DNA from 4 places in the Kitasatospora sp. NPDC093806 genome. Region 2 is predicted to be linked to each of the others. Evidence: riboswitches for the same ligand, from Rfam matches in the RefSeq annotation. Region 2 holds a riboswitch; each other region holds the start of a gene.
What was found. A riboswitch is a leader RNA that binds a small molecule or an ion and turns the genes downstream of it on or off. The one in region 2 is predicted to bind cyclic di-AMP.
Positions count from the first base shown of each region.

Region 1: it holds a riboswitch for cyclic di-AMP, as region 2 does, so the genes downstream of both, AB0N76_RS21710 (glycoside hydrolase family 16 protein) here and AB0N76_RS30900 (transglycosylase family protein) in region 2, are expected to answer to the same signal.
Region 3: it holds a riboswitch for cyclic di-AMP, as region 2 does, so the genes downstream of both, AB0N76_RS15040 (NlpC/P60 family protein) here and AB0N76_RS30900 (transglycosylase family protein) in region 2, are expected to answer to the same signal.
Region 4: it holds a riboswitch for cyclic di-AMP, as region 2 does, so the genes downstream of both, AB0N76_RS36095 (transglycosylase family protein) here and AB0N76_RS30900 (transglycosylase family protein) in region 2, are expected to answer to the same signal.

Region 1 covers NZ_JBFBDO010000046.1:11,798-13,988, forward strand. Annotated here, with positions in the region: gene AB0N76_RS21705 (lipase) at 1-904, shown strand, start outside; cyclic di-AMP (ydaO/yuaA leader) riboswitch at 1,089-1,253, shown strand; gene AB0N76_RS21710 (glycoside hydrolase family 16 protein) at 1,256-2,191, shown strand, end outside.
Region 2 covers NZ_JBFBDO010000093.1:8,594-10,784, reverse strand. Annotated here, with positions in the region: gene AB0N76_RS30905 (cytochrome P450) at 1-974, shown strand, start outside; cyclic di-AMP (ydaO/yuaA leader) riboswitch at 1,185-1,335, shown strand; gene AB0N76_RS30900 (transglycosylase family protein) at 1,337-2,191, shown strand, end outside.
Region 3 covers NZ_JBFBDO010000024.1:42,593-44,783, forward strand. Annotated here, with positions in the region: gene AB0N76_RS15035 (NlpC/P60 family protein) at 1-693, shown strand, start outside; cyclic di-AMP (ydaO/yuaA leader) riboswitch at 1,037-1,190, shown strand; gene AB0N76_RS15040 (NlpC/P60 family protein) at 1,201-2,191, shown strand, end outside.
Region 4 covers NZ_JBFBDO010000141.1:1-2,191, forward strand. Annotated here, with positions in the region: partial or broken gene AB0N76_RS36095 (transglycosylase family protein) at 1-931, opposite strand; cyclic di-AMP (ydaO/yuaA leader) riboswitch at 918-1,116, opposite strand; gene AB0N76_RS36100 (hypothetical protein) at 1,555-2,191, opposite strand, start outside.

The DNA.
Region 1 (2,191 bases), on a different contig from region 2:
CGCCTGGGCCGCCCCCGGCGAGTCCGGCAACTGCGGCGCCGCCGCCTGCCCCGCCACCGGGCTGGCCCAGTACCTGGCGGCGAGCGGCCACCGGGTGTTCGCGGTCGGCTTCGCCCACAAGCAGGGCGACAACCTGGTCCAGGCGCAGGCCGTCGGCGACGCGGTCGCGCTGATCCGGGCCCGGCTCGGGGTCCCGCAGGTGGACGTGGTCGCCTGGAGCAAGGGCGAGGTCGCGGCCCGCGCGTACGTGTCCTCGGTGCGCCCGTCCTGGGGACGGGCGTACGCGGGCGACGTCCGCCGGCTGGTCACCCTGGGCGGGCCCAACGGCGGGCTGGACTACGTGTACGCGCACGGCTGGGCCTTCTCGCTGGCCACCTGGCCGGCCTGCGGCGGCACGGCGAACGCGCCGTCCCCGCACCTGTACATGACCTGCTACGGGACGTACACCGCCCAGCCCTGCCTCGGGGTGCTGCCGACCGGCGGGTACGACTGCTACCCGGGGCAGCGGCAGCTGCTGGCCCGCTGGGACGGCCGGTACGGGGTGGACTCCACCGCGCAGGACTGGTGGACGACCTACTTCGGCGGCCAGGGCTTCTACACCTCGGGCCAGGGGATCCAGGCCGCGATCGACGCGGGGTCGCTGATCGGGCCGCTGCAGCGGGCCGGGGTCCCGGCGGCCGTCCGGACCTACCTGCTGGCCGGCGGTTCGGCGGACCTCCCCGGGGTGCTCAACGAGAACCGGGGGCCGAGCGACGGCATCGTGTTCACGGCGAGCGCGCTGGACACCACGGGGATCGGCACCGTCGGCGGCACCCGGCTGCTGGCCGGCCTCAACCACCTGGAGCTGGCCTGGGCACCCGAGGCACAGGCCCAGGTCGCGGCCTGGCTGGACGCCCCGGCCTGAACCCTCCCCGTCCCCAACTGATCAACTCCACCGCACCGTTGATCATCCTCGAATCAGGGTGTGAGCTGCGCGACAACCGGCCGGACGGAGTTGTCCGTGCCCGTACCGACTGCCTAGCCTGCAGGGGCTCCCGCCACAGCGGAGCCCCGCCGCCGGGACGCCGAGTCCCGTCCACCCGCCGGCCGGTCATCGAGCACCACAGCGGACGGGAGCGGGGGACCCAGGTCAGTGCCCGGCCCGTGCGCTCCCGCGCGCGGGCCGCGGCTAGGGGTGAAGCCGCTCCACGGGCGGCCGGGCAACCTCAGCCCGAACCCGACAGCTCACCTCGCAGGCGTCGCAGAGGACACTGCCATGCAGAAGCCCGACCGGCGCCCCGCGCCCCGCCACGCCCGCCCCGCCCGCCGGGGCCGCACCGTCGCCCTCGCCGCCACCGGGGCGCTCGCCGTCACCGGCGCCGGCCTCCTCGGCGGCGTCCCGGCCCTGACCGGCGCCCAGGCCGCCACCCTGCCGACCGTCACCCAGGACAAGCTCACCCCGGCCACCATGGTCGCGGGCAAGGCCACCACGGCCGCGCTGACCGTCCACTCGGACTCCTGCTTCACCGCGAAGACCGTCGGCGTCGGCGTCCGCGACGCGGCCGGCCGCAACCTCGACTTCCCCGGCAGCGCGGCCAACCAGCAGATCTGCCCGAGCGGCCTGTCGATCACCACCGGCTCGCGCACCCTGGCGGCCGGCACCTACACCCAGTTCGGCTTCTGGCAGGACCTCGGCGGCGCCTGGCACAACCTGCCGTCCCGGCAGCTCGTGGTCTCCGCCGCGACCACCACGCCTACCCCGACCCCCACCCCCACGCCGACCCCCACGCCGTCGCCCACCACCGGCATCCCGGTCGCCGGCAAGCAGCTCGCCTGGTCCGACGACTTCGACACCCTCGCCCTGGGCTCCCGCTGGACCGCCGACCGGAGCAGCTCCTACCACTACGGCGACCACAACCCGAACGACAACAAGCTCGACTGGCTGAACAAGAACAACGTCAGCGTCTCCGGCGGCGTCGCCACCTTCACCGCCAAGCCGAGCAGCCACACGCTGGAGAACGGCAAGCAGGCCTGGGACACCGGCCTGCTCACCACCGAGTACTCCAGCGAGGCCTTCAAGGTGAAGGTCGGCGACTACATCGAGACCCGGGTCAAGCTCCCGGCCGGCACCGGCGCCTGGCCGGCGCTCTGGACCTGGAACGGCACCAGCGGCACCCACGGGGAGATCGACTCCTTCGAGTACCACAGCGAC
Region 2 (2,191 bases):
CCAAGGCGTTCACGCCGCGCCGGGTGGCGGAGTTCGAGCCGCGGGTGCAGCAGCTGACCGACCGGCTGATCGACGGCTTCGCGGCGCGCGGTTCGGCCGACCTCATCCACGAGTTCGCCTTCCCGCTCCCCATCTACGCGATCTGCGACCTGCTCGGGGTGCCGGCCGAGGACCAGGACGACTTCCGGGACTGGGCCGGGATGATGCTGCGGCACACCAAGCCGGGCCAGGGCGGCGGCCAACGGGGCGGAGTGGGGCGGGCGGTGAAGCTGATCCGGGGGTACCTGGCGGAGCTGATCCACCGCAAGCGGGCGGACCTCGGGGACGACCTGATCTCGGGGCTGATCCGGGCCAGCGACCACGGCGAGCACCTCACCGAGAACGAGGCCGCGGCGATGGCCTTCATCCTGCTCTTCGCGGGCTTCGAGACGACCGTGAACCTGATCGGCAACGGCGTGTACGCGCTGCTGCGCAACCCGGACCAGCGGGTCCTGCTGCAGGAGTCGATCGGGCGCGGCGAGCGCGGCCTGCTGGAGACCGGGATCGAGGAACTCCTGCGCTACGACGGGCCGGTGGAGCTGGCGACCTGGCGGTTCGCGACCCGTCCGCTGACCATCGGCGGGGTGGAGATCCCGGTCGGCGACCCGGTGCTGGTGGTGCTCGCGGCCGCCGACCGGGACCCGGAGCGGTTCGCCGACGAGAACACCCTCGACCTGGCCCGGGCGGACAACCCGCACCTGGGCTTCGGGCACGGCATCCACTACTGCATCGGCGCCCCGCTGGCCCGGGTGGAGGGGCAGGTGGCGCTGGCCACCCTGCTGTCCCGGCTGCCGGACCTGGAACTCGCCGCGAGCCCGGAGGACCTGCGCTGGCGCGGCGGCCTGATCATGCGTGGACTTCGTGAACTTCCGGTGGAATTCACCCCGGAGGCGCCGGGAAATGCAGGGGGGTCCTCCGACGCCGCGACACGCTGACGCAGCGTCTCCAACTCGGCTTTCCCCGGGGGGTGAACCACCATCAAACCGGACATAGCGCTTCCGTTGGTAGGCAATCGATCACCTGGCGTGATTTCCATGTGATATCGACGATATGAGCTTGTGATTGGTCCACAGATCTGTCTACCCTCCCTGGAGTTCGCAGCTGCGAGCCCCGTGCACGGAACGCCGAGTCCTGCCCGCCGTGCCACGGGAAACCGACCAGACCCTGGGCAGGGGCGGGGGAACCAGGTCTTTGCGCCGTCTCCCACGGCTTGGGGTGAAGCCGCCTCCGTGCGGCCGGGCCACCTCCCGGTCCGAACCCGACAGCTCACCTCGCAGGCGTGCGGAGAGGGACCTTCATGCTGTTCGTTGGTAACGGTCGTCACCGTCGTCGCACCCAGACCGAGAAGGCCATCGCCGTCGCCGGAGTGGCCGGCGTCGGCCTGGCGATGCCGATCCTGACCGCCACCGGCGCCTCGGCCGCCCCGGTCTCCACCTGGGACGCGGTCGCCCAGTGCGAGGCCGGCGGCAACTGGAGCATCAACACCGGCAACGGCTTCTACGGCGGCCTGCAGTTCACCTCCAGCACCTGGAAGGCGTTCGGCGGCACCGCGTACGCCCCGCAGGCCAACCAGGCCTCCAAGGCGCAGCAGATCTCGGTGGCGGAGAAGGTCCTCGCCTCGCAGGGTCCGGGCGCCTGGCCGGTCTGCTCCAAGAAGGCCGGCCTGAGCAAGGGCGGCGCCCCGGCGGCGGTCGACACCTCGACGGACGCCAAGCCGGCCGCCCAGCAGCCCACCGCGCCGCAGCCGGTCGCGCCGAAGCCCGCGGAGCCGAAGCCCGCCCCGAAGCCGGTGGAGTCGAAGCCCGCCCCCAAGCCGCAGGTCCAGCAGTACGCGCCGCAGCGCGCCCAGCAGGCCCAGCCGCAGGTCCAGCAGCAGGCCCCGCAGGCCCAGGCCCAGCAGCAGGCCCCGTCGTTCTCCGGCAAGACCGGCTGGGACGACGCCGCCAAGGTGTTCTGGTACCAGAACAACGGCGCCTGGTACTGGACCAGCCACCAGAGCGTCTACCAGCAGTACGCCGGCCAGGCCGCGGCCCCGTCCGCCCCGGCCGCGCACAGCGCCCCCGCCGCGCAGCAGCAGCAGCGGGCCGGCCAGGGCGGCTACACCGTCCAGGCCGGTGACACGCTCGGCGGCATCGCCACCGCTCAGGGCGTC
Region 3 (2,191 bases), on a different contig from region 2:
CAGCTGATGCTCTCCTCCGACCCGTCCGGCTACCTGGACAAGGCCTCCAGCGTCCAGCAGGCCAGCTCCAGCCAGGCCGAGGCGCTCAAGGGCCTGCAGGACCAGCAGCGTCGGCTCGACCAGCAGAAGGCCGAGGCGGCCGCCATCCTGGCCTCGCTGGACACCACGACCAAGGACCTGAACCAGTCCAAGGCCGAGGTCAACAAGAAGCTGAAGGAGGCCCAGGACCTGCTGAACTCGCTCAGCGCCGCCGACCGCGCGGCACTGAAGGCGCAGCAGCAGCAGGCCGACCGGGCCTCGCGCGGCACCGACCGCCCCGACCTCGGCACCCTGCCGCAGGCCAGCGGCATGGCGGGCGCGGCCGTCTCCAACGCGATGGGCAAGCAGGGCTCGCCGTACGTGTGGGGCGCCACCGGCCCGAGCACCTTCGACTGCTCCGGCCTGATGGTCTGGGCCTACGGGAAGGCCGGCATCTCGCTGCCGCGCACCTCGCAGGCGCAGGGCAACGTCGGGGCCAAGGTGTCCTCGCTCGCCGAGGCCCAGCCGGGCGACCTGATCATCTACCGCCCCGACCGCAGCCACGTCGGGATGTACATCGGCAACGGCATGGTGGTGCACGCGCCGCACACCGGTGACGTGGTGAAGGTGATGAAGGCCGACGCCATGCCGATCAACACCATCCGCCGGGTCTGACCGCCCGTCACGACACGCCCGCCGGACGTCCGGCGGGCCTGTGATCCGCGCCACCTCCGTCTCGGGGGTGGCGTCGGCGTTTCGGCAGCGGGTTCGACCGCATCGTGAGAAACGATCAGCTCCGCGTGGGAACGTGATCACACCCGGTCATATTCACAAGGGAACTTGGGTATTCTTCCGACTTTTTTCTGACAAGGATTTGAACGGATCACGGAACTGTTACTAGGGTCGTGACTCGAACCACCGCACAGTCGATCACCCAGCCCGGGTGGCGGCGGAGGTTTACCGTCGAGTTCGCGAAGCAGCGGGACGGGCCGGACGGCTCGTTCGCGTGAGGGCCCAGCACCACCGGGCGCTGTGGAACGGAGCCGGGGAACCACGTTCCTCCGGGGTGAATCGGCGCCAGGTCGGCCGCGCGAGCGGACGGTGAGGCGTCGTAGGGCACGCTTCCAGCCCGAACCCGTCAGCTCACCCGGTAGGCGGATGAGGAAGAAGGAGTCCGCCTTCGTGGCGTCCCATCGTCGTCCCAAGCCCGCCGGCCGCACCCGCGTCTCGATCATGACCGGTCTGGCCGCCGCAGCCGTCGCCCTCTCCGCGCAGTCCGGCGCGCACGCCGACCCGGCGCCGACCAAGGACCAGGTCAAGGAGCAGGTCGACCAGCTCAACGAGCAGGCCGAGGTCGCCACCGAGAAGTACAACGGCGCCCAGGCCAAGCAGCAGGAGCTGCAGAAGCAGGTCGCCGAGCTGCAGGACAAGGTGGCCCGTCAGCAGGCCACGGTCACCGAGGCCCAGGGCGGCCTCGCCGAGATCGCCGGCGAGCAGTACCGCACCGGCGGCATATCGCAGACCGTCCAGCTGATGCTCTCCTCCAGCCCGGACAACTTCCTCAGCCAGGCCGACGCCATCAACCAGGCCGGTTCGACCCAGTCCGGCGCGCTGAAGGAGCTCCAGGAGCAGCAGCGCAGGCTCGACCAGGACCGCACCGAGACCCAGAACAAGCTCGCCGAGCTGGAGTCCACCACCCAGCAGCTGAAGTCCTCCAAGGAGGACGTCCAGGGCAAGCTGGCGAAGGCCCAGGCGCTGCTCAACACGCTCACCGAGCAGGAGCGGCAGGCGATCCGCGCCGCCGAGGAGAAGGCCGCCGCCGAGGCCAAGGCGAAGGCGGACGCCGCCAAGGCCGAGGCCGCCAAGGCCGCCAAGGCGAAGGCCGACGCCGAGCGCGCCTCCCGCGACAACGCCCCCCGCACCGACCTGAGCGCCCCGGCTCCGGCGGCCTCGGCTCCGGCCCCGGCCGCCGCCGCCCCCAAGCCGGCCGCGCCCGCCGCCAACAGCTCGCGCGGCGCCGCCGCGATCGCCGCCGCGGAGAGCAAGCTCGGTGCCCCGTACGTCTACGGCGCCACCGGCCCGAACTCCTTCGACTGCTCCGGCCTGACCGGCTGGGCCTACGCCCAGGCGGGCGTGTCGCTGCCGCGCACCTCGCAGGAGCAGGCCAACGCCG
Region 4 (2,191 bases), on a different contig from region 2:
GCGCCGGGGTCTCGGCCTGGGCGGCGGGCTTGGCGGCCGGGGCGGTGGTCTGCGCGGCGGGCTTGGCGGCCGCGGTGCCGTCCTGGGCGCCCTTGGCGCGGTTGAACCAGTCGAAGCCCTTGCCGGACGCGTCCTGGGCCTTGGCGCGGTCGCCCAGGGTCAGGTGCTGGCCCGGGTAGATGGCGTGCGGGCCCTCGGTCAGGGTGGCGCGGTTGAGCTCGTACAGCCGCTCCCAGCCGCCCTGGACCCCGTTCTTGTCGGCGATGGTGGAGAGCCAGTCGCCGGCGACCACGGTGTAGTCGTCCGAGGCGTGCTGGCCGGCCTGCTGACGCCACTGCTGCCAGTCCTGGCCGCCCTTGCCCTGGGCGTCGGCGGAGGTGGCGGCGGAGTCGGCGGCGGGGGCCTGGGTCTGCGGCTTCGCGGCGGGCTTGGCGGCCGGCTGCTGGGCGGCGGGCTTCTCGGCGGGCTTGGCGGCCGGGGCCGGGGTCTGCGCGGCCGGCTTGGCGGCGGCGGAGGTGTCCACGGCGGCGGGGGTGCCGCCCTTGGTCAGGCCGGCCTGGACCGAGCAGACCGGCCAGGCGCCGGGGCCCTGCGAGGCGAGGACCTTCTCGGCGACCGAGATCTGCTGGTCCTTGGTGGCGAGGTCGGCGCGCGCGGCGTACGCGGTGCCGCCGAAGCCGGACCAGGTGGAGTTGGTGAACTGGAGGCCGCCGTAGAAGCCGTTGCCGGTGTTGATGCTCCAGTTGCCGCCGCTCTCGCACTGGGCGACCTTGTCCCAGGTCGCGACGGAGGCGGCGGAGGCGGTGCCGGCGGTCAGGCAGGGGATGGTGAGGCCGATGCCCGCGACGCCGAGGGCGGCGATCGCGCGACGGGTACGGCCGGACAGACGGGTGCCGTTGGTGGGCAGCATGAAGACGCGGTCCTCTCCCACGCCTGCGAGGTGAGCTGTCGGATTCGGGCTGGAGTTGCCCGGCCGCGCTGTGGACGCGGCTTCACCCCTAGCCCGGGGCCGGTCCGTGGACCGGTCCTGGGCGGACTACCTGTGGTTCCCCCGCTCCTGCCGTGGTGCATTGCGCTGCCAGCGCACCCGACGGCAGGACTCGGCGTTGCGGGTGAACTGGGTCCGTGTGGCCACGAACGGGGAGCACGTTAAGCAGACCCGAGTTCAAACCGCAAACATGTGTGACGCTCGTCACGGTTTGCGAAAGCGGGGCTCGGGGGCTGTCCTTCATGATCAGAAATGACCGTTTTCGCGCAACGCTCGTCGTGGTCAACACAACTGCCGGTGCCTCAGGAGGCCGGTTCCGGCGCGGCGGCCCGGGGGAGGGTCCGGGGGAAGGAGGCGCGCCGACGGGCGCCGACGAGGCGTCGGACGGCGCTCGCCGGGCCGCACGCCGGGCCGCGGGCATCTCCGGTGAAAGCTCCACAGATCGGACAACTCGCCCCAACCTCACCGAATCACCGCAGTCCGGGCGGAGGGGGCGTCAGGCGCCGAGCACAACGGGGCCCGGGAACGCGTGCTGCGTTCCCGGGCCCCGCTGTCGTGGGTGTCCGCTACTGCGCGGCGTGCCGTCCGCTGCCCTTGGCGGCCTCCTCGGCGTCGGCCTCCTCGGCCGCGAGCCCGCCGTCGAAGGCCGGCAGGGCGGCCAGGTAGGTGGAGGCGACCAGCTGGCCGACCGCCTGGTAGGCGCCCAGCGGCGCGGCCGACGGGCAGCCGGTCTCCTCGGCGGCCGTGGCGAGCAGCTCGGAGTCGGCCTCCGGGCCGATCACCAGCGGCGCCAGCGCCGGGTTCTGCGCGCCCATCTCCTTGAGGTGGGCGACGGCGTCGACGACCGAGCCGGGCACGTCGAGCGCGGCGGCGACGACCGGCACGGCCAGTCGCGCGGCCAGCAGCATGCCGGTGATCCCGGCGGCGTCGGCCGCGGCCTGCCCGCCGGCGGTGGTGAGCACCACGCCGTCGGCGGCGGTCGCGATCGCGAACAGCCGGGCGCGGTCGGCGCGGGCCAGTCCGGCCTCGGAGAGGCGGACGTGGACGCCCTCGGCCAGCAGCGGGTGCGGGCCGAGCACGTCGGTGACGGTGGCGCCGTACGCGGAGGCCAGGTCGTGCAGGTCGGTCAGGAACCCGTGCGGGCCGGGAACCAGCGGGACCACCACCGGCGCCGGCAGGCCGGCCTCGGCCGCCTCGGCCAGC